Regions from separate parts of the Heyndrickxia sp. FW510-T9 genome, predicted to be linked through region 1. Evidence: riboswitches for the same ligand, from Rfam matches in the RefSeq annotation. Region 1 holds a riboswitch; each other region holds the start of a gene.
The links. A riboswitch is a leader RNA that binds a small molecule or an ion and turns the genes downstream of it on or off. The one in region 1 is predicted to bind cyclic di-GMP.

Region 1 (6,067 bases):
GTTCTACAGGATTTATTTGTTTTTAACGAAAAAGGTAAAAATGTGGATGGGAAAATTGAAGGTGTGTTTCATGCAACTGGTTTTCGTCCTAAATTCATGGATCAATTTGAATTGAATGGTTTTAACCTTCCCGCTGCATGGGTGAACGGAGGATGGTAACATGACGAAATGGATATTGGTATTTTTTTTCTTTTCCCTCACATGTTTAATATGCTTCCTTTTTTTATCTAAGTTTGGAAAGAAAAAACGGACGATTCGTAGAATGGAAGAGTTCATTCCTGCTCCAGAAAAAATAACAGAAGAAGCCCAAAAAAAGAAAAAGGAATTCATCGTATCAAATGTTTCCAATCTTTTCAAAGGATTCCGTTATAGTGAAAACACAAAAACTTTACTAGTTCAGGCAGGTACATCCATGCAACCGGAAGAGTATTTGACTTACCGTTTCATCAGTTTACTAGCACTAGTGTTGATAGTCATTCTTTTTCGATTTTCATGGTACTTGATTTTACCTTTTGCTATTGTCGGTTTTGTGATACCTACTTTTTATCTTTCATATAAACGTAAAAAAAGGTTAAATAATCTCCCACAGCAAATTATTGATACTCTTGGCATGATGTCTAATTCAATGCGGTCAGGGTTTAGTTTTTTACAAGCAATGCAACTAGTAGGAAAGGAAATGCCTGATCCTATAGGGCCGGAATTCGAACGTGTCGTTCGGGAAGTAGGTTTAGGAATACAGATGGAAAAGGTATTTGAGGATCTTATACTACGTTTACCTAATAAGGAACTGGAGGTTGCGCTACAAGCCATTATGGCTCAAAGAAAAAGCGGCGGTAACTTGTCTGAGCTGTTAGAAACACTGGAAGATACGATTCGGGGAAGAGTCAGTATTCTTGGAGAGCTAAAGACATTAACAGCACAAGGAAAATTATCCTCTTTGGTCATTACCTTTCTACCGATAGGAATTGGGGGATATCTCTACTTCATAAATCACGATTATTTTGCACCAATGTTTCATCATCCACTAGGGATCATGTTGATGATTTTTTCTGTTCTGTCAGTCATGTTTGGCTGGGTGTTGATTCAAAAGATTATCAAAATAGAGGTGTAAAACATGTTATCCATCATTTTTATTATTTTTTCTGTAATTTTTTTCATGTGTTTATCCGCTGGAATATTATTTTTCCTTTTCGGCAGGAGCATTTCCTTTCAAAAGAAGGTTGATAGTTACTTTACTCTGAAAGAAACTCAAGGGATTGAGAAAGAACCTTTGTTTAAAAAAAAGCAACGAAAGCGGTCAACGGTACTACAAACTTATTGGCTGAATGGAACGGAATTAATAAATAAAAAAACTTCTTCCACCAAACGTAAAAAACTGGAGTTACTCATTCGCGAAGCAGGCTTCTCTTCTAAGTTTTCTAGTGCTGATTTTCGGCTATTTCAACTATTGCTAAGTATAGGAGGATTTCTATTTACGATACTTCTCCTTTCTCCAATGGTGGATGAGAAAAGTATGCTTGTGTTGCTGGCATTTGCAATTTGCTTTCTTGGCTACCGGTATCCACTCTTCTTTTTAAGTAAAAAAAAGAGCAAGCGCATTAAACAAATCAATGTGGATATGCCCGACTTTTTTGACACCGTCAATCTACTTATTGAAGCCGGTAACAGTCTGGATGCGGCAATCACAACGGTGTGCCACAAGGGAAAAGGCCCGTTATCGGAAGAATTTCTCATTACATTGGAAGATATGAAACTAGGAAAGACAAGGCGTGAAGCTTTTTACGAATTGCGTAGAAGAGTTCCTTCAGAACCCCTACAAAGTGTCTTGGCTTCTCTCATTCAGGCTGACCATTTAGGAGTGGGAATGGCAAAGGTACTCAAAAATTTAACAACTAGAATTCGTGAACAAAGGAGGGAAGCTGCTAGAGAACAGGCAATGAAGGCTCCGGTTAAAATGTTATTTCCAATGGTAATATTCATCTTTCCATCCTTGTTTATTGTTATCCTAGGTCCTATGATTATCAAATTGCTGACCACTGGATGGTAATGTTGATGCTAAAATCTGGGTGCAAGTCTTTGGGTGCCTGGCACTCAAAGAATTTTTGAACATGTCTCAATTGATTCTAATTATGTCGTAAAATGAAGAAATCTTATGCTTTATGCTTTTTGTTAGAAATGATACAATTTTATAACAAAATAAAAAAATTCTGATAAAGGCAAACCTATTGAAAAGTAGGGACGCAAAGTCTCAGGTCTAAGGGAACCCTATGATGGCTGGACTGCCGGATTTATTCAATTATTGAGGGGTTGTTCAATTTGAAGTTTAAATCCATTATCTGCTTTTTGCGTCGAAAACATAGGTACAGCTATTACACACATACATGCATAACATGTGGAAAAATACATAGGAATGTTGATCTTTGAGCCTAAGGCTCTATTTTTTTTTGCATACACATATAGTCAAATCATAGCGATGTATGAACATTGAAGGAATATTCCCTTTTTAAAATTAATAGAGTATTATTTGATAGTGAAAGTATATTTAATAGTTCGAATTTTCGAAAGGTGATAGAGGGATATGGACAATGTTTCATTAAGAAGGCAATATGATTTAGATTGGATTCGTGTGTTAGCTACCCTTGGAGTATTTCTTTACCATTGCTCCATGTTTTTTAATCCATTTCCATGGCATGTGAAAAATAATGTGTTAAATGCTAGTGGGATTTTAGCTTTCTCTTTATTTGTTGGCGCATGGATGATGCCGATATTTTTTGCAGTATCAGGGATAGGTGTTTCTTATGCCTTGAAAAAAAGGAAAAATACTGAGTTTCTTAAGGAGCGAATGATTCGGTTATTTGTACCGCTTGTATTTGGGGTGTTTGTCCTAACGCCACCGCAAGTCTATATGGAACGTGTATCTCACCACCAGTTTCACGGTTCATTTTTTAGCTTTTTTCCTCATTTTTTTGATGGTGTGTACTTGGATATTGGAGGTACAGGAAATTTCGCATTCTTCGGTTTGCATTTATGGTATTTACTTGTACTAATAGTCTTCTCTATTATTGCATTGCCGCTATTTAGAAAGGTATCTGGAAGGAATAAATTTGGAATTCTCCACCTGTTTCTACTTCCCATTATTCTCTTTGCATCTGGAATTATAAAGACAGTTAACTTAGGTGGATGGGATATCGTATTTTATTTCATTATCTTTCTGTATGGTTATTACTTTTTTTCCAGTGTATCCTTTAAAACGGTTATTAAATCAACCATTAAAATACACTTTAGTTTGGCACTTTTAACCTCTTTGGTTTTTATCTCTTGGTATTTAAAAGGAATGCCGCAACAAGACTCTGTTCAGGATTATATATTCTATGCAATTCGTATCATTAATTGCTGGAGTTGGATATTATGTATCTTTTATTTAGCAGACAAATACTTATCAAATACGAATCGATTTTTGAAGTACGGAAGTGAGGCTTCCATGCCATTTTATATTTTACATCAACCGGTTATTTTGTTGCTTGGTTTTTTCATCCGTGACTTATCTTGGCCAGTACCGATTAAGCTAATTTTCCTTGTTCCAGTCGCCTTTATCATTATCATGCTTTGCTATCATTTCGTCATCAAACGAATCAACGTATTACGATTTCTATTTGGCATAAAGAAAAAGGGAAATGAAACGGAGGGACGGTTCTACGGTTTCAAAACAAGGAAACAAGCAGCCGGTGGATGAACCTGCGTAAATCCGTTTCATCTGCACGAAATATTAAATGAACCGCACGAAACGGCGGTTCAATCTGTACAGAAAATTAGATAAACTGCACGAAACAAAGTACAAACTGCACGAAATAGGTAAAAAATCACACCGAACGTCTTATTCGCTTAAATAGGAATTATACAAGATATAAGTATTCAAATTGATGGCTTTTATCTTGTTTAGCACCATTTTAAAGCTTAATGTATTCCATTAATAATTTTTAACATAAGCGTCTGATGGAATCCGATCATACAGATGAAATATTGTAATTCACTTCCCACATTTACATATCTATTTGCAAACTGATTTTTTGGTGCATTTACCTAAAAAATAAATATAATCCAATCCAGTAAAATGATATATTAATCTAGTTCAAACGTATAAAATATTAATTATAGAGATTATTTCCGTGTTCTGGAGATTTTTTTAAGGGGGAAGAGTATTGAAAAAAGCATTTATTTTTTCTTTAGTATTGATACTGAGTTTGAGCTCTGGAATCTTTTCTTCATTTAAGCATGGAAAAGTATATGCGGAGTCTAACCCGGTTGAAATCGGATTTGTACCAAGCGATACGGCTTTGGATCCCAATAAGCCAGTGGTATATATGACCAAGCTTGGTAGTAAAACTATTTATTCCGTCAATTATGAGACGGGTGTAACTAAAAAATTGATTTTGCCATATGCAGCTGAAAGACTAGAGATTTATAAAAATAAGTTATATGTGACACAAGTTAAAGAGAGCCATAATAGATATAATTCTGGACCTTATTCCGGTGTAGTTGCGGAGGTTGATCTAAAAGATTTTTCTACCATACAAATGATTGATATAGATACCGATCCATTTGATTTGGCTTTTGATCCAGATGGTTATATGTATATATCTCCCGGATCAGGACAGTGGGGCCATTTATCGGTTTATTCCTTAAAGGATAGGAGGGTCATCCCGCAGAAAAAGAATTATTTGATTTATAGTAAGTCTTATATTACATATAATTCAAGTGCAGAAAAACTATATTCATATGATACAACGGGCACACCAGTAGTTCTTTCGACATTTGAAATAAAAGGCCATCAATTCGAAGATTCCGATAGAACCAATATTTCGTGGGACTACAATCTAAGTCCGTTTGCGCGAATTACGCCGGATGGGCTGCACATGTATAATAATAATGGCTTAGTAATGGATCTTTCACCGATCAGTTCTGGGGATACGATACTTAATGTTAATTTATATAAAAAATACAATGATTATGCATTTGACTTGGCTAACCAATTAACTTATGCGGCGAATACAAATACTGGGATTGAAATATATAAATACAATTCTAACCAATATCTTCGGACTTTTATGCAAAATCTGAAGGTGCAAACTCTTTTGTATCAAAATGGGCTAATTGCCATCTATAAGGATAAGGATGATAAAGTTTATCTAGAAAAAATAAGAGATGCGGCTGATCAAGAACCACCTTCCATTTCGATTAAGTTAAGCAATACTGCTTATACGAATCATGATGTAATCGCCACTATCACAGCAACAGATAACTATGCGATTAGAAGGATTACATTGCCGGATGGATCAAGCGTTAATGGATCAAAGGCAACCTTTTTGATCAATGAAAATGGTGGATACATTTTTACAGTTGAAGATATAAACCATAACATTCAAACGAAAACCATTTCGATTATGAATATTGATAAAACACCACCTAAGGTTTCTAGTAGTTACCCAAAGCCAATCAATAACACTGTAACGTTAACGGTATTAGCCGAGGATGATGATTCGGGAATAAAATTGATTACAATGCCAGATGGAAAGATAGTGAATTCTTCCTCCTGCAGCTATACAGTCATTAAAAATGGCACCTATAAGTTTAAAGTGGAAGATCTTGCTGGTAATGTGACAACAAAATCCATAACCGTAGACGATCTTATTAATCCAGATATTCCAACTGTCCATGAAATTGGCGATTCCTCCAAAATAATTGAAGGAAAAACTTCAGCAAATGTGGATGTTTATGCGAAAGTTGGAAAGGATATCATCGGGAAAACAAAGGCATCTTCCATAGGAAACTTTAAAATAAATATTCATAGCCAAAAAGCGGGTACGAAGATAACCGTTCTTGCAATTGATTCAGCGGGAAATCAAAGTCAAAAAACAGTAACAGTTGTGGATAAAACACCTCCAAGCATTCCGGTGATCCAAAACGTTACAACGAAAACAAAGACCATTACCGGTAATGCTGAAAAAAGCTCTATTGTCTATGTGTATTATGATAATCAATATATCAACAAGTCAAAGACAATTAACAA
Region 2 (6,067 bases), on a different contig from region 1:
CTATATCTGGGAGGTATATTATGTATTCTTCATATCCTTGGAGAGATAAAAACTGGTTTACTGAACAATTTATCTATAATGGAAAAAGTATAAATGAAATGGCGAAAGAGTTTAAAGTAGATTGGACAAGTCTAGAAAGATGGAGATCAATTCATGGGCTACCCAAACATTCACAAAAGGGATTGATTATTGAACATTTTGGAAAAGAGTGTTCGGAGAAAATTGATCAAAGAAAACGAAATCGGTATTCCATTGCAAATAAGGCAAAAGCAGATAAACTTTTTACAAATAAGAATCTTGAAGAAATACACGGTGAAGAAAAAGCAAGGCTCATTAAGGTAAAACGATCGAAGTCACTAAAGAATATTCGGAGGTCAGAAGAATTTAAAGAAAACCTATCCCACCAACGGAAAGGAACTGGAAATTCGAATTGGAAAGGTGGCTTTCAAAGCCAAACTGTTTATAAAGAGATTAACAGACAAATAGTTGCAAGATATGTACTTAATATGTGGAATCGGTTCATTATAAATGAACGAGGTTATACTTGTGAAAAATGTGGTCTAGTGACCTTAAAATGCAATGGACATCACCTACTTTCATTCTCAAGAATATTCGGTACGATATGCCAGCATTTAGATGAGAAACGAAGATTAAATACAATGGAAGTAATTATGGAACTTCATCGATTTCATAAACTTCACTTTGATAAACTTTACCAATGTCTTTGCCCTACCTGCCATACAGATATACATCGCCAAGAAAACTTTGAAGAAAGAATCAATCAAGAGAAGAAATTAATGCATCTACTCCAAGAATATAATTCTAATCCTGAGCCAAGCCTCAATATTGAGGAAGGTGCAGAGACTATCGAAACCACACAAATACGAAGCGAGTAAAAGTAGTATTTGTGGAAGGTAGTAGAGTACATCATTTTTTTGATGGAAGCGCGAGGATTCTTAATTTAATATCGTAGTTAATTAAGAATATGATATAGTCCATCTGCTCATATGAGTAGTGCCAATAACCGGCCAGCCAGACTTTGCAACTATGTACATCAGCTACATCCCAGACAAAAAGATTGTCGAGAGTAAATCACTGAAGCTTTACCTATTCAGCTTTAGAAATCATGGAGATTTCCATGAGGATTGTGTGAACATCATAATGAACGATCTGATTAAGCTTTTAGATCCACGCTATATTGAAGTGTGGGGGAAATTTACGCCTCGTGGCGGTATTTCCATTGATCCATATTGTAATTATGGAAGAACGGGAACGAAGTATGAGGAAATGGCCACTTTTCGCTTAATGAATCATGATTTATACCCAGAGAAAGTGGATAATCGTTAATATGTTGTAATATTTAAATGGATTATCTGTTGGTTTATTAATTCTTGCAAATATTGTAGCGGTGAAGCTGTTCAGTAATTGCTTCTAGACAGTTTTACCTGCAGCAGCAGTTGTCTCTTTTTTACGTATCCGATTGTCGATGAGCTTTTTAAGAAATAATTGCAGGGGACTGGGATCTATGTCCCTTGTAAGTATGGATTATTAAAGTCTCTTTTTTTTACAATCTTCCTTTAACTCCTCCGTAGTCTCCACTATTTATAAATAGCTCTGAAGAAATATAGGATAATGTTACTAATGAAAGTAAAATAATTGTAGAAAATTGTCTTTTTTTTGTTGATTTATAAATTATTCATGGTAATATTTACTCGTTGACAAAATTGATTTCGAGTATATAAAAGGGTAAAACCGTTGAAAAATGGTGACACAAAGCTAAAGGGGCTAAAATGTTCTCCATACATCATGCCAGCCAGTTGCCGTCTAACTTTATGCATGTCTGTATTTAGTTTGTCTAGGCAATGGCTGTTCCTAAGAGGGAACGCTTTTTTATTTTCGCAAAAAAGGTATTTTACTATTTGTATAAAGGAGATTGAGTATGACTACAAAAAGAAAACTAAATGTTTCAATGAGTACAAAATTTTCCCTCCTTTTAGTTACAATTCTTTGTATTTTAGGATTGCTAACGGTTGGGCTTGCTTATTACATCATAAAACAAAGTAATTTAAAGGATATGAGTAATTCACTTCATGATTCATCCCTTATTTTAGCCCAGTCGATGGATAAAAATATGGTGAAATCTATTCTTCAACAACCTAATGAAAATAACCCTGATGTTGTACTTGCTACAAAAGAAATGGATAAGATTAACGACCAATCGTCTATTATTACGAATGTAAATTTAATATCTAAGGTTGGGGATAAATATTATGCCCCAGGTCTTTCTACCAGTCTACTTAAGGCAGGTGTTAAATATAATCAAGAGCTTCAATCACTGGGATTATCACCTCAATATTTAGCAGCTATTGATAAAGCTTTTAGTACAAAAAATGTTACAGCCACAGATATATATGGAGATAAATACGGACTTTACAAAACAGGTTTAGCCCCAATTATTGATAATAACGGGACAGTCCTTGCACTAGTAGCCATTGATTATGACGTATCAAAGGTAACTGGAAAAGCATGGTCTGAGGTATTAATTGTTTTGTACGTAACCATCGCCATTCTTCTTATTTCCGGTATTGGAATGTATTTTATTGTAAAGAGGAAGTTTGCACCTATTCAACAGCTTTCAAGTTTATCGAAGAAAGTAGCAAAAGGCGAATTACAAGTCGAACCTATGCCTGTAAAGTCTAAAGATGAAATGGGCGAACTAATTCAAAATTATAACTTGATGATAGAAAATCTAAAGAACATTATTTTGAGTGTAAAGAAGGTTTCAGGTCAAGTAGTGAATTCCTCACAAGTGCTTTCCTCTAATATGGAGGAACTTTCAAATTCAAATAATCAAATTGTTAGTTCAATCCAGGAGATTGCTAGTGGAAGCGATACTCAAGCAGATCGTGCCACTCAAAGTACAAAAATTATTGAAGAAATGAGTATCGCTATCCAGCGTGTAGCAGAGTCTGCATCAGTAATTTCTGAAACTTCTTTAAAAACAACACAAGAGGCGGAAAAAGGCAACAGCGTAACAAGGGAAACAGTGAGTCAAATGGAATTAATTAGTCAAACCGTTAATAAATCGGCTAAGTTAGTCAAGCTACTAGGTGACCGTTCAGATGAAATTGGGAAAATTGTTGAGATTATTACCGGAATATCTGCACAAACGAATTTATTAGCGTTAAATGCAGCCATTGAAGCGGCTAGAGCTGGAGAACATGGTAAAGGGTTCTCTGTGGTGGCTGACGAAGTTAGAAAGCTTGCTGAGCAATCAGAGGAGTCTGCTCGTCAAATAGCTGGAATTATTACCCAAATACAAGGAGAAACTCTTGAGTCTGTCAATATTATGGATAAAGCCGTTAAGGAAGTCGAAAATGGACTAGGAAATGTAAATCAAATGGATAAGGCATTTGGAGAAATCGTGGAATCTATTCATCAGGTAACGGATCAAATTCAAGAGGTTTCCGCAACATTTGAGGAGGTTTCTGCCGGTACAGAGGAAGTCACGCAATCCGTGCAACAAATGGAAGATATCTCTAGTAGGTCAAGAGATAATACAAAAGCTGTTGCAGAGGAATCGATTTCTCAATTGGAAACAATTGAAGAAATTTCGAAAGAAGCACAAGCGTTGAAAGAACTATCAGATGAATTGCAGTCTACTGTTGGAAACTTTCATCTAAATGATAATCACAATTCATAAACCATCGTACAACATAGATAGAAATGGAGATGAAGGTATATGAAAAACGGAAATGAAATAAGAAATAAAACTTCTTTAGATGAGAAATATTGGTTGATGCGACTTGCTGAATATACATCAGCTCTAGACTTGCCAATTGATTTTTCAAGAACATCCTCCTATCAGTTTAATGGAGATGTAACGGAAGCAAGAGTAAATGAAGAGCTTGCAGGTAAAGTAAAGGAATTTTCGCAGATACAAGGTATAAGCATCCCTTCTATTTATCTGTCCGCTTATATGATTTGGCTGTACTTAAACTCAAATGAAGAAGATATTTTGATTGGGAATGCCGTTACTATTGAAAAAGACCAGCTTCCTATATTATTACCGTTTCGACTATCGTTTGCATCACTGAATTCTGTAATGGAGCTGTTAAAGGCTGTAGATAAGCAATTGGCAATGGATATTGAACAACACTCAGTATTGCCTGATGTAACAGAGATTTTAAAAGAAAGAGATATTAGTAGACCAAAAGTTTATCCAGCAATTTTTCAGATGAATGCCGAATTTAGAAGTAATTCAGCTGCTGGTGAAAGGTTTACGTACGAAACAGATTTAAAATGGAACGTTTTTCAGAAGGATCAAGAATTTATGCTGAAAATTGAGTACAATACTCATGTATTCTATGCTTCTTCAATTCAACGCTTTATCGAACAATATATGAATATATTAAACTTTTTCGTTCAGCAAGATTTATCAGGGGAATTCCGTTCCATGAACATTTTGTCGGAAGTCGAAAAAGATATTTATAACCGTTTAAATAACACGAGCTCACCATATGAAAAAAATATGGCGATACCGCAAATGTTCTATCATTCTGTTGAAAAATATCCTAATCTTATTGCGGTATCTTCATCAGAGGGGTATTTAACATATGCAGAGCTTAATGAGAAATCGAATCAAGTGGCGCATATGCTAATTGCAAATGGACTCAAAAAAGGAGCGTTTGCAGCCATTTTGATGGAAAGAAGCATGGAGACCGTCATAAGTATATTAGGAATCTTAAAAGCGGGCGGAGTTTATGTTCCCATTGACCCAACTTATCCGAAAGAGCGCTGCAAATATTTGCTTGCAGATGCGGAAGCGTCCTTTATACTAACAAAGCGGAACTATTCAGAGCTTCTTAATGAACTAATAGCGGATGATGAAATAGATCGAAACGTCTTTTTTGTTGATCACTCAATGGATCGGTATTCTAAGGAAAACATATACTTGGATATTAAACCAAATGATTTGGCATATGTGATTTATACTTCGGGGTCAACCGGAAAACCAAAAGGAACACTGCTTGCACATGAAGGGGTTATTAATTTAGTTGCCTCTTTACGAGAAGTATATGAATGTACTGAGGATGATGTAATAACTCAATTTTTCTCCTATAGCTTTGATCCTTCTGTGGGAGAGACATTTATGTCCTTGTTCTCAGGTGCCAGGCTCCATTTGCTTTCTGAAATGGAACGTATATCTATCGAGGAATTTGCAAATGCGGTAGAAAGAATAAAGGCTACAAATATTATTGTGCCAACTGCTTTCTTTAATCAGCTTGCTTTGCATTTAACCGAAGAAAACATTCACCAATGGAAGACAGTGAAACGAATTTCGATGGGTGGAGAGGCTTTAACAGGTTCTATGGTCAGGAAATGGCAAGAAAAGTTTGGAACAGATATAGAAGTAATCAACTTATATGGACCTACCGAATGTACCGTCATTGCAACTATAAATAAGCTTATTGAAAACGTACCTGAAGAACAAAAAAATATACCAATTGGGAAACCATTAAATAATTATGAAGCTTATGTGTTAAATCGGGGAGGACAGCTTTCTCCTTTAAATGTACCAGGGGAACTTTGTATTGGTGGAGTTGGACTTGCAAAAGGGTATTGGAAAAGAGCGGATAAAACAATGGAAGCTTTTGTTCCGCATCCTTTTTCTAGTAAGAAGGAAGACCGTTTATATAGAACTGGGGACATTGTTCGATTACTGCCTAATGGTTTCATAGAGTTTGTCGGACGAAAAGACACACAAGTGAAGGTAAGAGGATTTCGTATTGAAATCGGGGAAATAGAGGATGTATTTGCTCGAAAATCAAATATCCAAGAGGTGGCTGTTATTCCGAAAAGTTTAGCGGATGGCAACAAATCCCTCATTGCTTATTATTCTGGAAAGAATGGCATGAAGGTTGACCAAAAGGATATTCGAGTTTTTCTTGAGGAGCGTATTCCAACTTATATGATTCCGGATCATTTCATTCAATTGGACGAAATGCCCCTTTCTCCTACAGGAAAAATTGATCGAAAACAATTGGAATCTTTGGAAGAAAACTTT
Region 3 (6,067 bases), on a different contig from region 1:
CAACTGTTCCAAATGCCGAAATAACTTCGAATAGAATCACAAGAAATGATGCTTTTTCCGTTAGACACAATATAAACACGGACAGTAAAATGCCAAGTATTGCAATGCTAGAAATCGCTAATGACTTTAATAATATTGCATTTGTAATAGAACGTTTCGCTATTACAATATCCTTTTTTCCTTTTATAAAAGTCATAACAGCAACGACAATGACGATGAAAGTGGTTAATTTAATCCCACCTCCCGTTGATGCACTGCCCGCTCCTACAAACATTAGCAATAAGAATAATAATGCAGTAGGTTGTTTTAAACCACTAAGATCGATGGTTTCAAATCCAGCAGTTCTTGTTGTTACCGCTTGGAAATAGGAACCCCATATTTTATCTGGAGTAGATAGATGACCTAATGTAAGTGGATTATGATACTCCAGAATAAAAATAATTATTGTTGCGAGTAAATTTGTCGCAATTGTCCCGATAATCATGATCTTCGAGTGCAGACTGAGTTTCCGGAAGCTTTTTTTATACCAAATATCAGAAATGACAGTAAACCCAATTCCACCAAGGATTATGAGAGCGGTAATGCCAATATTTACGATTGGATCGCCAACATACCCGATTAAATTATTTGACCATTGTGCAAATCCCGCATTATTAAATGCAGATATGGAATGGAAAAAACTATAAAAGGCACCTTTCCACAATCCGTACTCCGGGATCCATCTAATAGATAAAAACAACATGAAGATAAATTCAATCCCGAAGGAAAACAGAAAAAGGTTGCGAACAAGCTTAATGACACCACCTATCGATGTTTGGTTTAAGCTTTGCTGGATGAGAATGCGTTCTTTTAAGCCAATCTTTTTTCCGAGCATGATAAAAATTAACAATGCAAATGAAACGATTCCTAAACCGCCCAGTTGAATTAAGCTTATAATGACAAATTGACCAAACAATGTATATTCCTTTGCAGAATCAATTGTAGAAAGACCAGTCACCGTCATTGCAGATGTTGCGGTAAATAAAGCATCCACCCATCGAACGTAATGGAAGGATGCAATCGGTAATTTTAAAAGACAAGTTCCTATAAGAATTGCTGTAAAAAATACTAAAATGAGTAGCTGGGCAGGGTTAAGGTGAATAACTCTTGCATTTATTTTAGACACCTTCTTCCTCTAACCTCGTTATATCATCGTTTTTGCCAATAACAATCAATACATCCCCTCTATAAATCTTGTCATCTGCCATAGGAGAAACAACTATTTCCGTACCTCTTTTAATAGCGACAATATTACATCCATATTTCGCTCGGACATCGAGTTCGGCTAATGTGCGAAGATTGATTTTCTCGGTTGCCATGATTTCAACAATGCCATATTCCTTCGAAAGTTCGATATAATCTAATATTTTTTCTGAAACAATATGATGGGCAATTCTTTTTGCCATATCTCTTTCGGGATTAATGATTCTATCAACACCGATTTTCTCTAATACTTTTTCATGATACGCATTTTGAGCCTTTGCCCAAACTTCTTTGACCCCCATATCTTTTAATAATAATGAAGTAAGAATACTTGCTTCAATATCATCCCCAAAGGATACAAAAACTAAGTCAAAATTGCGGACTCCTAAGTTTTTTAAAGTTATCTCATCAATTGTATTTGCTTGCACTACAGCAGTTGCAAATTGTGCAAGCTCATTCACTTTATCAATATCTTTATCTACAGCGAGTACTTCAGTTGATAATTTGTTAAACTCCCTCACTAAATTTCCGCCAAAGCGACCTAATCCAAAAACAGCAAATTGTTTTTTCTTCATTTCTAATCCTCTCCTGATTATCAACAATTTTTATGTATTTTTCCCTTTTGCTTAATTCTTATGAAAATGGGATAACCTTCTAGTGTATCCAACTTTAACAATATCATATATGAATGGTTAATTGTTGCAAAAAGTGGAATTTTTTGATACCATTAATGATAATTGAATATGAACGTGTAATATTGGAGGAGCCTGTCATATAGGGCTCCTTTTTGCGTTTTTTAGGAATGATTTTATTTTATTGATAAAAAATAACATTGTATTTAGTAAGAAAAGGGGATGTATATGCCTAACGAAGCGATTTTTGCTGTTATTATTTTTCTATTAACTTACGGGTTAATTATTTCAGAAAAGATTCATCGAACCATTATTGCCATGATTGGTGGCGGATTAATGGTTTTACTTGGGATCGTGGATCAAGAATCTGCTATTCATCATATTGATTTTAATACAATCGGTTTGTTAATTGGGATGATGATTATTGTTTCGATTACAGCTGAAACAGGAGTCTTTAAATTTATTGCCATTTGGTCCGCCAAAAAAGTAAAAGGAAGACCGCTTTCCATTTTAATTGTTTTATCAATCATCACAGCGGTCGGTTCGGCGTTTCTAGATAATGTAACGACGGTGCTCCTCATGGTTCCCATAACATTTAGTATCACAAGACAGCTTAGTATTAATCCGATGCCATTTCTTATTTCGGAAATACTGATGTCTAATATTGGTGGAACGGCAACGATGATCGGAGATCCGCCAAATATAATGATCGGTAGCGCTGTTGAATCGATCACCTTTATGGATTTCATTACAAATTTGGCTCCTATCGTGATGCTGATCATGGTAGTTACCATGATATTATTGATACTCTTTTATCGAAAGGGGCTTCATGTCACAGATGAGATAAGAGAGAGGATTATGCAGCTTAATGAAAGAGATGAAATTACGGATAGAACGCTCATGATAAAATCGTTAGCGGTAATGGGACTAACGATCATAGGTTTCTTTATACACCAAATAATCGGTGTTGAATCAGCAACAATTGCTTTAATGGGTGCATTTCTTTTATTAATAATGGCGGGAGAAAGTTATCTTGAAAATGCATTAACTAAAGTGGAATGGACTACTATTTTCTTCTTTATCGGGCTCTTTGTCCTTGTTTCAGGTCTTGTCGAGACGGGAGTTATTGCAAAGGTTGCTTCGTATGCAATTAATTTAACTGGTGGACAGGAGACGGCTACATCCTTTCTGATTCTTTGGTTAAGTGCGATAGCATCAGCATTTGTGGACAATATTCCCTTTGTTGCAACCATGATTCCGCTAATTGAACAAATGGGGACCCTTGGCATTCATGATTTGGAGCCGATTTGGTGGAGCTTAGCTTTAGGCGCATGCCTTGGAGGCAATGGAACATTAATTGGTGCGAGCGCCAACCTCATTGTTGCCGGTATGGCTGGGAAGGAAGGCTATAAGATTTCCTTTATCAAATTTGCCCTCATCGGACTACCAATTATGTTCATCAGTGTCGCGATTTCCATGGTCTATATTTATATCAGATATCTTTAATAGTGCTAGACACCCGAAAAATAAAAAAACCAATGAAACATTGGTTTTTTTTGTAAGTCTATTCATTAATCGTCATCATCATCATGGTCGTGATCGTGATGATGGTGGTGATGCATTTTATCCCAGTGAGTGAGAGGACCATGTTCTTTTATTTCTTTAGAATGCTCATCTATCATTTCAAGGATCTTATTGCCCTTTTCTTTTGGCAGAACACCGTATTCCATATACTTTATAATAAGCTGTTTTTTCTTACTTAGTATATCAAGATGCATTTTAGTTAATTCTGCTTGTTGTTGCTTTGTTAGCTTAACAGCCTGTTTTTGGTGATCAGCATTTAGTGGTTCTGCATGAACAGGAAGCCCTAAAATGAGTAAGAATAGTGGCACTATTAATAATGCCTTCATTTTGATTAACACGTAGTTCATCTCCTTTTCTAATAGAATATTTATATACTCTGCAATTTTTATAAAATGATGCATTTTTTGTAAAAAAATATGGAAAAAAATTTATAATCCTAAAGTACTATAAAATGTGCATTATTTTGGTAAAAAAATTGATAATTTTTCCTAAAAAGTATATAATTAAAATATACTAATAATTAAAATAACGATAATGGCAAACTTATTGAAAAATAAGGACGCAAAGCTACGGGCCTAAGGTAAATTACTATGGTAGCCGGGTTACCGAAAAATGAGAAAATACTTTAAGAGGTAGTTTCGTTTTCGGACTACCTCTTTTCTATTTATAAGGATCTTTTCTTAAACTTTATTGTTTTTGTATATAGAAGCCTCTGGTATTGACTATATTTTTTTAAATGAATACATTTTTTTAGAAAAGATGCCCCGAAAGGTAAACCTTGTTAAGAATTTAAAACAAATTACGAAAAGTACCATTTAATAAGTAATGCCATTAAACAATCTTGGGGGAGAAGGCATGATAGGCTTTGGTATTGGCATTGTTGGACTTATCATCGGAGTGATTTATTCAGAACCGTTAAAAAGAAAGGTATTGAAAAGATTTTACGAGAATACAGAAAATGAAAAACGGATCTACAATCTAGTGGAAAGTTCAAAAGACATTATTTATTATTGCGATGTAAAACCACAGCTGAAATATCGATATATAAGTCCTGCATTAGATGATATGTTGCGACCTAATCTTGTAAAAGATAGTATAAAAAATCCTTACACAGTCTTCGAAATTATTCATCCTGATGACTCTCATATTTTAAAGAAAAAAGTATCTGGAGAAATTGATTTTAATAAACCGATTGTTATGCGATGGAAGGATCAACATGGTATGTACAAATGGTTTGAGGAATATTCAACCCCGATATACATGAACGGCGAAATCGTTGCCATTCAGGGGATTATTCGAAATATCGATGAAAAAGTACTCTTACAACAGGAACTAGAATATAAAATTGAACATGATGCAATTACAGGTATATATAATCGTACTTTTTTTGAAAAGCAGAAGAGAATTTATAATGAAGAAACAGATGAATCCGTTGCTATCATATTATGTGATCTGGATGAATTGAAATGGATGAATGATAATTATGGGCACCAAATGGGTGATAAATTGATCATTCAAACATCGAAACTACTTGATAGTTTTTCCAATGAAACGGTTCTGCTTTCAAGAATCGGAGGAGATGAATTTGCCTTTCTGTTAACGAAAATCGATCTTATTTCTTTGTGCGATTTTACAGAAAATTTACGAAAAGAAGTTGCAAACTACAATATGAAACATCCTAATTTCATGATTAAAATTTCAATTGGTTATGCTTATGAAGTCTCATCTATTGGGAAGATGGATGAACTATTTATTAGGGCTGATCAAAACATGTATAAAGAGAAAAATATTCGTAAACCGGTTGAGATTAAAGCTTGAATAAGAAAGGCAGCTTGTAGCGAACAAGCTGCCTTTCGATCTGATTAACATGGAAATTACAAGGAATCCATTCGATAGAATTAGAGATTCGCTTGACTAAAATAAGCATGAATAAACTTTCTCAACCTGTTATACTCCTTCGAAATCGGCTCTGCTTTCTCATTTGCTAAAGAATCGAGAGCACTTTCAACCAAATAGTGGCGAGGGTGCCTAGATTGCAGCATTTCTTCCTGAACAAAGTCCAGTAATTCTATCCACTTCAACTGTTGCTGCTCCACATGAAGATCTTTTCTAATCATTATTTTTAAATCATTAATTGATTGTTCAAGAGTATTTCTGAAGTTTCTAAGGTCATCGTTAGAAGTAGGAAACCAAGCTGCCATTAGCTCAGGGTCATATAATTGATCCCCGTTAGATGCTACTTCTTCAACCATGTTTGAAAGACGGTTCATACAGTAACGGATCACTTGATGAATGGTAAGTCCTGGTTGTTTTTGCTTAAAGAAATAATGAAAATAATGATGTAGCATACCTGTAAACATGATAGTGCAATCTAACAAGTATGGCCTCTTACTTTCTCCAAAAATATCAACAAGACGATGAAAAGTCCAATTAAGCTGTGATGATTGCGCTTTTTTTAAAAAATCCTTAAAATCAACGTCATTTGATACAAATACTTCTTCAAATAAAGCAAACAGCTTACTTTGTTTATTTAATTTTATTTGCAGCTCGAGTTGTTTAATAAATATATCAATATTCGATCGTTCTTTCCCAATCAAAAGTTTATTTCG
Region 4 (6,067 bases), on a different contig from region 1:
CGTCAGGCGGCAATAAAAGCAGGGATTCCGGAAAGTGTTTCCGCGATGACCATTAATAAAGTATGCGGGTCGGGATTAAAGGCTGTTCATCTTGCTGCGCAAGCAATCGTAGCGGGAGATGCTGACATAATTGTTGCCGGCGGAATGGAAAATATGAGTCAGGCACCTTATTTACTGAAAAATGCGCGAGACGGGTTTAAAATGGGAGACCAGAAACTAATCGATAGCATGATTCAAGACGGGCTGTGGTGTGCTTTCAATGATTATCATATGGGAATAACAGCAGAAAATCTTTGTGATCGCTATCAACTTTCCCGAGAGGAACAGGATCAATTTTCTGCAGATAGTCAAGCAAAAGCAGTGAAGGCTATTGAAGAAGGAAAGTTCGAAGCGGAGATTGTCGCAGTAGAAATTCCGCAAAGGAAAAGTGAACCAATCATTTTTGATACGGACGAATACCCTAAAAAAGGTACAACAGTAGAAAAATTAAGTTCCTTAAGACCTGCTTTTAAAAAGGATGGTTCAGTGACAGCTGGAAATGCTTCTGGAATAAACGATGGGGCGGCAGCGGTAGTAGTTATGTCAAAGCAAAAAGCAAATGAACTAGGTATTAAACCACTTGTTACGATAAAAGCAAATGCCAATGCAGGAGTAGATCCAAGTGTTATGGGCATTGGTCCGGTAACGGCGGTGAAAAAGGCTTTAGAAAAGGCACAGATATCCTTAGAGGATATGGATTTAATTGAAGCAAATGAAGCATTTGCTGCACAATCGCTGGCAGTTGACAGAGAGCTAAGATTTAATAAAGAGATTTTAAATGTAAATGGCGGGGCGATTGCGCTTGGTCATCCAATTGGAGCAAGTGGGGCAAGAATTCTAGTAACACTTATTCATGAAATGCAAAGAAGACAAGCAAAAAATGGGCTTGCTACACTTTGCATTGGCGGAGGACAAGGGGTAGCAACAATTGTTGAATTAGCTTAGTAGAATAGAAGGGAGAGAGAAAATTTGAAACAAGTATATACATCCTTCCAAGAAGCGGTTGCAGATATTCATGATGGCGCGACATTAATGGTTGGTGGATTTGGACTTTGCGGTATTCCAGAAAATTTAATTCTTGCACTCGTCGAAAAAGGTGTAAAGGATTTAACGGTTATTTCCAATAACTGTGGAGTAGACGATTGGGGGCTAGGGCCACTTTTACAAAATAAACAAATAAAGAAAATGATAGGTTCATATGTTGGTGAAAATAAAGAATTTGAACGCCAAGTATTAGCTGGGGAATTGGAAGTAGAATTAACACCACAAGGCACCTTAGCCGAAAAAATTCGTGCAGGTGGAGCAGGAATCCCTGCATTTTATACTCCTGCTGGTGTGGGAACACCGATTGCAGAAGGAAAAGAGACTCGCATCCTTAATGGTAAAGAGTATGTTCTTGAGGAAGCCTTGACGGCAGATTTTAGTCTCGTTCGTGCTTGGAAAGGCGACAAAATGGGGAATTTAGTATACAACAAAACAGCACGAAATTTTAATCCAATGATTGCTGCTGCGGGAAAGATTACAATAGCAGAGGTAGAGGATCTCTATGAAATTGGTGAATTGGATGCAAATTTCATTCATACTCCGAGTATATATGTACAGCGAATCATACAAGGAAATCAAGAAAAACGGATTGAAAGAAGAACAATCAGCAAATAAACACCGGGGAAGGGAGAGAGAAGTATGTCTGCAGATAAAGGTTCAGTACGTGAAAAGATTGCTAGAAGAGCGGAGAAGGAAATTGAAGATGGGCATTATGTAAATCTAGGGATTGGTATGCCTACTTTAGTCGCCAATTATATATCAGAAAATAAACAAGTTGTTTTACAATCGGAAAATGGCTTACTCGGTATTGGTCCGTATCCAACAGAGGATGAAATCGACGCTGATTTAATCAATGCAGGAAAAGAAACCGTTACAGCTATACCGGGATCCGCCTATTTTGATAGTGCGGAATCTTTTGCCATGATTCGCGGTGGGCACATAAATGTAGCGATATTGGGTGGCATGGAAGTATCGGAGTCAGGTGATTTGGCGAATTGGATGATTCCAGGGAAGATGATCAAGGGAATGGGCGGAGCCATGGATTTAGTTCATGGTGCCAAAAAAATTATAGTAATAATGGACCATGTGAATAAAAATGGTGAATCGAAAATTTTAAAGAATTGCAGTCTTCCTTTAACAGGTAAGGGGGTTGTGAATCGAATTATTACGGACCGAGCAGTAATCGATGTATCATCGGAAGGACTTGTTTTAAGAGAAGTGGCAACAGGGTACACGGTAGAAGAGATACTTTCTTCAACAGAACCATCTTTAATCGTTCCAGAGGATGTAAAAGTAGATGCTTATTAACGGACTGTAGTAAAATGAATGGAGAGTAGGTGAAAAAACCTGACTCTCCTTCTTCATTTTTTATTTTAATAGGCCAGTTTTCGTATAAATTGTTAAAATCCAAAACCCGATTTTAACGTTCGTAATTTATTTTAAATCCTAACTTAGAATTAGTTTCGGGGCATCTTTTCTTAAAAAGGATACCTATTCTTATAGAGAATGAAGAGCATATAAGATTTACTTTACAAAAGCAGCCAAGTTTAAAAAAAGAGCCTTTTATAAAGGAGAAAATACAATGGCAAAATCAAATAAACCGCAAAAACATCATCGAAAAAAAGAAAAACCGAATGAGTTGCTAACCTTACAAGATACATTAAATAATGAAATTTTATTAAAGCTAAAACAAGCTCAAGCTGAACTAGAACTGGAAGAAGACAATCAAAAACTTCAAGAGGAAGAACGTAAGAAAGAAGAAAGAAGAAAAAGAGAGAAGAATAAATCATTTGCAGAATTATTAAACGAAAATCCAATGGATTGGAAGAAGTTTAAATAAGAAAAACAAAAAAGCGTTCAAGTGGGATTAATCATTGAACGCTTTATTTATTATTTATTTTCCATTTGTTAAATTCTAGAAACTCACGAAATTCAGTTTTTGAAACCCCTGATTTCATCGCATCTAGTACTAGTTTTTCCCATTCAGAATCTAATTCAATATTGTCTGTTCCTTCTTCACCTTCATCATGAAGTAAAGAATTAACAGAAACACCTAGAACTGCCGATACCTTTTCGAGAAATTGAACTGATGGATTGGATTGAATGTTTCTTTCGATGGAGCTAAGATATGATTTTGCGATACCCGCCCTTTCAGCAAGCTCTGATAATGATAATTGCTTTTGTAATCTAAAATTCTTTATGCGTTGTCCAATCATAATTATGTCAACATCCTTCGCTTTATTATAGCATATAACGAAATCGTGGTTCCATATTTAGAACGGTTTTGTAAAAAAATTATAAGAATTGAAATATCGATATCAAGAAGTAAAATAAAATATGTATGATAGAATGGTAGAGCAAAGATTTTTACATTACTTCTAATTCAGTTGACTTTTTATCAAAGAAGTCTTTTATTTCTTGCACAGTAATTCCCATATCTAGTGCCGCTAAAATTAAATCAACCCATTCTTGATCCAGTTTTTTTGAATTAACATCTAATTTCTTTTCCATTTTAACCTCCTAAAATACGATGTATTTCAGGTAGCCCAGCCGTCATCGTATTAACTTTAGACCTGTGACTTTGCGTCCTTATTTTTCAATAAGTTTGCCCTTTTCTGATAATTCCCCATTCTATTTATCCACTACTTTTTGTCTACATTTTTGAGTATACAGAAAATAAAAACGCGATTCTCGAAAAAAATGTCGATGTCGAAATAATGAAAAAACTTTTAAAGTGGAATGTGAAAAAGGTGAATATTTAGATAATTTAAACTATTTTGTCGAAATATATCAAAAAGCATTCTGAAAGGAATTTTATCGCTTCTTTTATCTTACACTTAATATGAAAAAAGACGAACATTTTGTAAAAAAGATTAAGAAATTGTTGAAAACTTTTTAAATTAAATGATAATGAGTTACACATCATAGGCAGAATATATAGCTGTTGGACGAAATGCTCTCACTTCGCTGTTATTCGTAATCTAAGGCTTGTTCAAGCATATCGACCATCTATCTATTTTGTTCACAAAAAAGGTTAATTCCAAAACTTAACGGTGTTCTTGATAAGTAGTATCCTTCGTCAAAGTAAGGAGTATCTTTCTTTCCTCTGTGGTTAAAGGATTGGAATTTACCGCTTGTGCGTTTTTCTTTATTTGTTCAATTGAACTTGCTCCTGCAATAACCGATGTGACTACTTCATTTGCTAAGTTAAATTGTACAGCTAAGTCAGTTATGGACCTTTTGTTAGAGACTAATTTTTCTTGTATGCTAGTTAGCGATTCTCGAAGTTCTTGATTAGAGTAATCTAAATACCCTTTGTCGGAAAGTTTATTCAGCCACTTCTCACTTAATAAGCCTTTAGCGAGCGGGCCTCTTGTTACTACGCTTATTTCGTGGTCCGCAAGAAATGGAAACAATTCCTCCGGTCGTCTGTCCAGAAGACTGTATTGCATCATAATACTGACAATGGAAGAATTTTTCGCATACTCACGAATAACATTGGGACGGATAGAGGAAATGCCATAAAATCGAATAATTCCTTCCGATTTTAACTCTTCAAATGCTTCAATTGTTTCATCAATATTATCTTCAATCATACCACCGTGCAATTGATATAAATCAATATAATCGGTTTGTAACCTTCTTAGGCTTTCTTTTACAGCTTCCTTTATATACTTTTTCGAAGGATCCCAGCTCCATCCTGAATGATCTTTATTCGGGCGATTTCCTACTTTTGTAGCTAAAATCACCTTATCGCGAACATGCTTTAATGATTTCCCAACAATCTCCTCATTTACCCCAAAATCATACAAATCAGCAGTATCAAAATAATTGATGCCTTCCTCTAGCGCGGCGTCTATCATTTCTTTTGCATATTTTTCGTTAGTCCCTAGTGACATACATCCTAATCCAAGCGCAGAAATATATAAATCAGAAGTTCCTAGTCTATTTTTTTTCATTTTATTTTTCCTTTCGCTTTATTTTCTCTATTTTAGCGAAAAATACTATTAGTTCGCAAAACATTTGCTATTTGTTGACTTTCTTAATCCAATCATGAACATAGTAATACTGTTTTCTATATAATTTTAATTGCTCTCTAATTTCCCATGCTTTTCCACTCATCGTAATCCCCTTTGCATATACATAGATTTTCACAGGTATGTCTCCTTTTTTCGGAGGGCTTGACATTCGCCTCCGCTTTTCTTATTTGTTAAAATGTATGAATAATAGACTATGGAATAGAACAAGGAGAGTTAATGATGCATAAATTTGCGGAAAAAACAATTAAGTCGGAGAAAATTTTCGAGGGGAAAGTTGTTCGATTACAAGTAGATGAAGTCCAGCTACCGAATGGTAATTTTTCTAAAAGGGAAATTATAAAGCATCCTGGTGCAGTTGCTATTTTGGCAATTACACCGGATGAAAGAATTGTCTTAGTTGATCAATATCGAAAACCGCTGGATCGTGCACTTATTGAAATTCCTGCAGGAAAATTAGAGCCAGGAGAGAAACCAGAAGTAACAGCAATTAGAGAATTAGAAGAGGAAACAGGGTATTCATGTGACGACCTTGAATTAATTACTTCCTTTTATACATCTCCTGGATTTGCCGATGAGCTAATACATTTATATTTAGCAAAGGGACTTAAAAAGCTGGAGCAACCTAAGAGTATGGATGAGGATGAATTTGTGGAACTATTAGAGGTGACTTTGGAAGAGGCTGTTCAACTAGTCCAAGAACAGAAAATATATGATGCCAAAACAGCCTATGCGATTCAATATTTACAACTAAAAGAGGCGTTAAATAAAAATGAATAATTACTTTGTCGACCTTCATATTCATATCGGCAGGACAAAAACGGGAAAGCCTGTCAAAATTACTGCTTCAAAATCATTAACATTGACGAATATTTTACGCACAGCGAAGGCACCTAAAGGATTGGATATTGTAGGTATTATTGATTGTCATTCGCCAGAAGTAATTG

Region 2: linked by a shared signal. The riboswitch ahead of AC3WJF_RS08735 (methyl-accepting chemotaxis protein) and the one ahead of AC3WJF_RS07950 (acyltransferase family protein) in region 1 are both predicted to bind cyclic di-GMP.
Region 3: linked by a shared signal. The riboswitch ahead of AC3WJF_RS02295 (sensor domain-containing diguanylate cyclase) and the one ahead of AC3WJF_RS07950 (acyltransferase family protein) in region 1 are both predicted to bind cyclic di-GMP.
Region 4: linked by a shared signal. The riboswitch ahead of AC3WJF_RS05705 (anti-repressor SinI family protein) and the one ahead of AC3WJF_RS07950 (acyltransferase family protein) in region 1 are both predicted to bind cyclic di-GMP.

Annotation. Positions count from the first base shown of each region.
Region 1 is NZ_JBYSWK010000011.1:19,186-25,252, reverse strand. It holds gene AC3WJF_RS07965 (TadA family conjugal transfer-associated ATPase) at 1-159, shown strand, start outside; gene AC3WJF_RS07960 (type II secretion system F family protein) at 161-1,111, shown strand; gene AC3WJF_RS07955 (type II secretion system F family protein) at 1,271-2,047, shown strand; cyclic di-GMP riboswitch class I at 2,206-2,287, shown strand; gene AC3WJF_RS07950 (acyltransferase family protein) at 2,579-3,733, shown strand; gene AC3WJF_RS07945 (YncE family protein) at 4,200-6,067, shown strand, end outside.
Region 2 is NZ_JBYSWK010000012.1:90,657-96,723, reverse strand. It holds gene AC3WJF_RS08745 (hypothetical protein) at 21-896, shown strand; partial or broken gene queF (preQ(1) synthase) at 1,018-1,347, shown strand; cyclic di-GMP riboswitch class I at 1,736-1,825, shown strand; gene AC3WJF_RS08735 (methyl-accepting chemotaxis protein) at 1,940-3,703, shown strand; gene AC3WJF_RS08730 (non-ribosomal peptide synthetase family protein) at 3,743-6,067, shown strand, end outside.
Region 3 is NZ_JBYSWK010000002.1:201,784-207,850, reverse strand. It holds gene AC3WJF_RS02315 (TrkH family potassium uptake protein) at 1-1,156, opposite strand, end outside; gene AC3WJF_RS02310 (potassium channel family protein) at 1,158-1,817, opposite strand; gene AC3WJF_RS02305 (ArsB/NhaD family transporter) at 2,103-3,380, shown strand; gene AC3WJF_RS02300 (DUF2680 domain-containing protein) at 3,446-3,796, opposite strand; cyclic di-GMP riboswitch class I at 3,985-4,068, shown strand; gene AC3WJF_RS02295 (sensor domain-containing diguanylate cyclase) at 4,314-5,276, shown strand; gene AC3WJF_RS02290 (TetR/AcrR family transcriptional regulator) at 5,357-6,067, opposite strand, start outside.
Region 4 is NZ_JBYSWK010000007.1:71,770-77,836, forward strand. It holds gene AC3WJF_RS05680 (acetyl-CoA C-acetyltransferase) at 1-984, shown strand, start outside; gene AC3WJF_RS05685 (CoA transferase subunit A) at 1,009-1,698, shown strand; gene AC3WJF_RS05690 (CoA transferase subunit B) at 1,723-2,391, shown strand; gene AC3WJF_RS05695 (YqkE family protein) at 2,666-2,923, shown strand; gene AC3WJF_RS05700 (helix-turn-helix domain-containing protein) at 2,967-3,299, opposite strand; gene AC3WJF_RS05705 (anti-repressor SinI family protein) at 3,451-3,594, opposite strand; cyclic di-GMP riboswitch class I at 3,621-3,703, opposite strand; gene AC3WJF_RS05710 (aldo/keto reductase) at 4,131-5,042, opposite strand; gene mciZ (Z-ring formation inhibitor MciZ) at 5,110-5,238, opposite strand; gene AC3WJF_RS05720 (NUDIX hydrolase) at 5,340-5,900, shown strand; gene AC3WJF_RS05725 (endonuclease Q family protein) at 5,893-6,067, shown strand, end outside.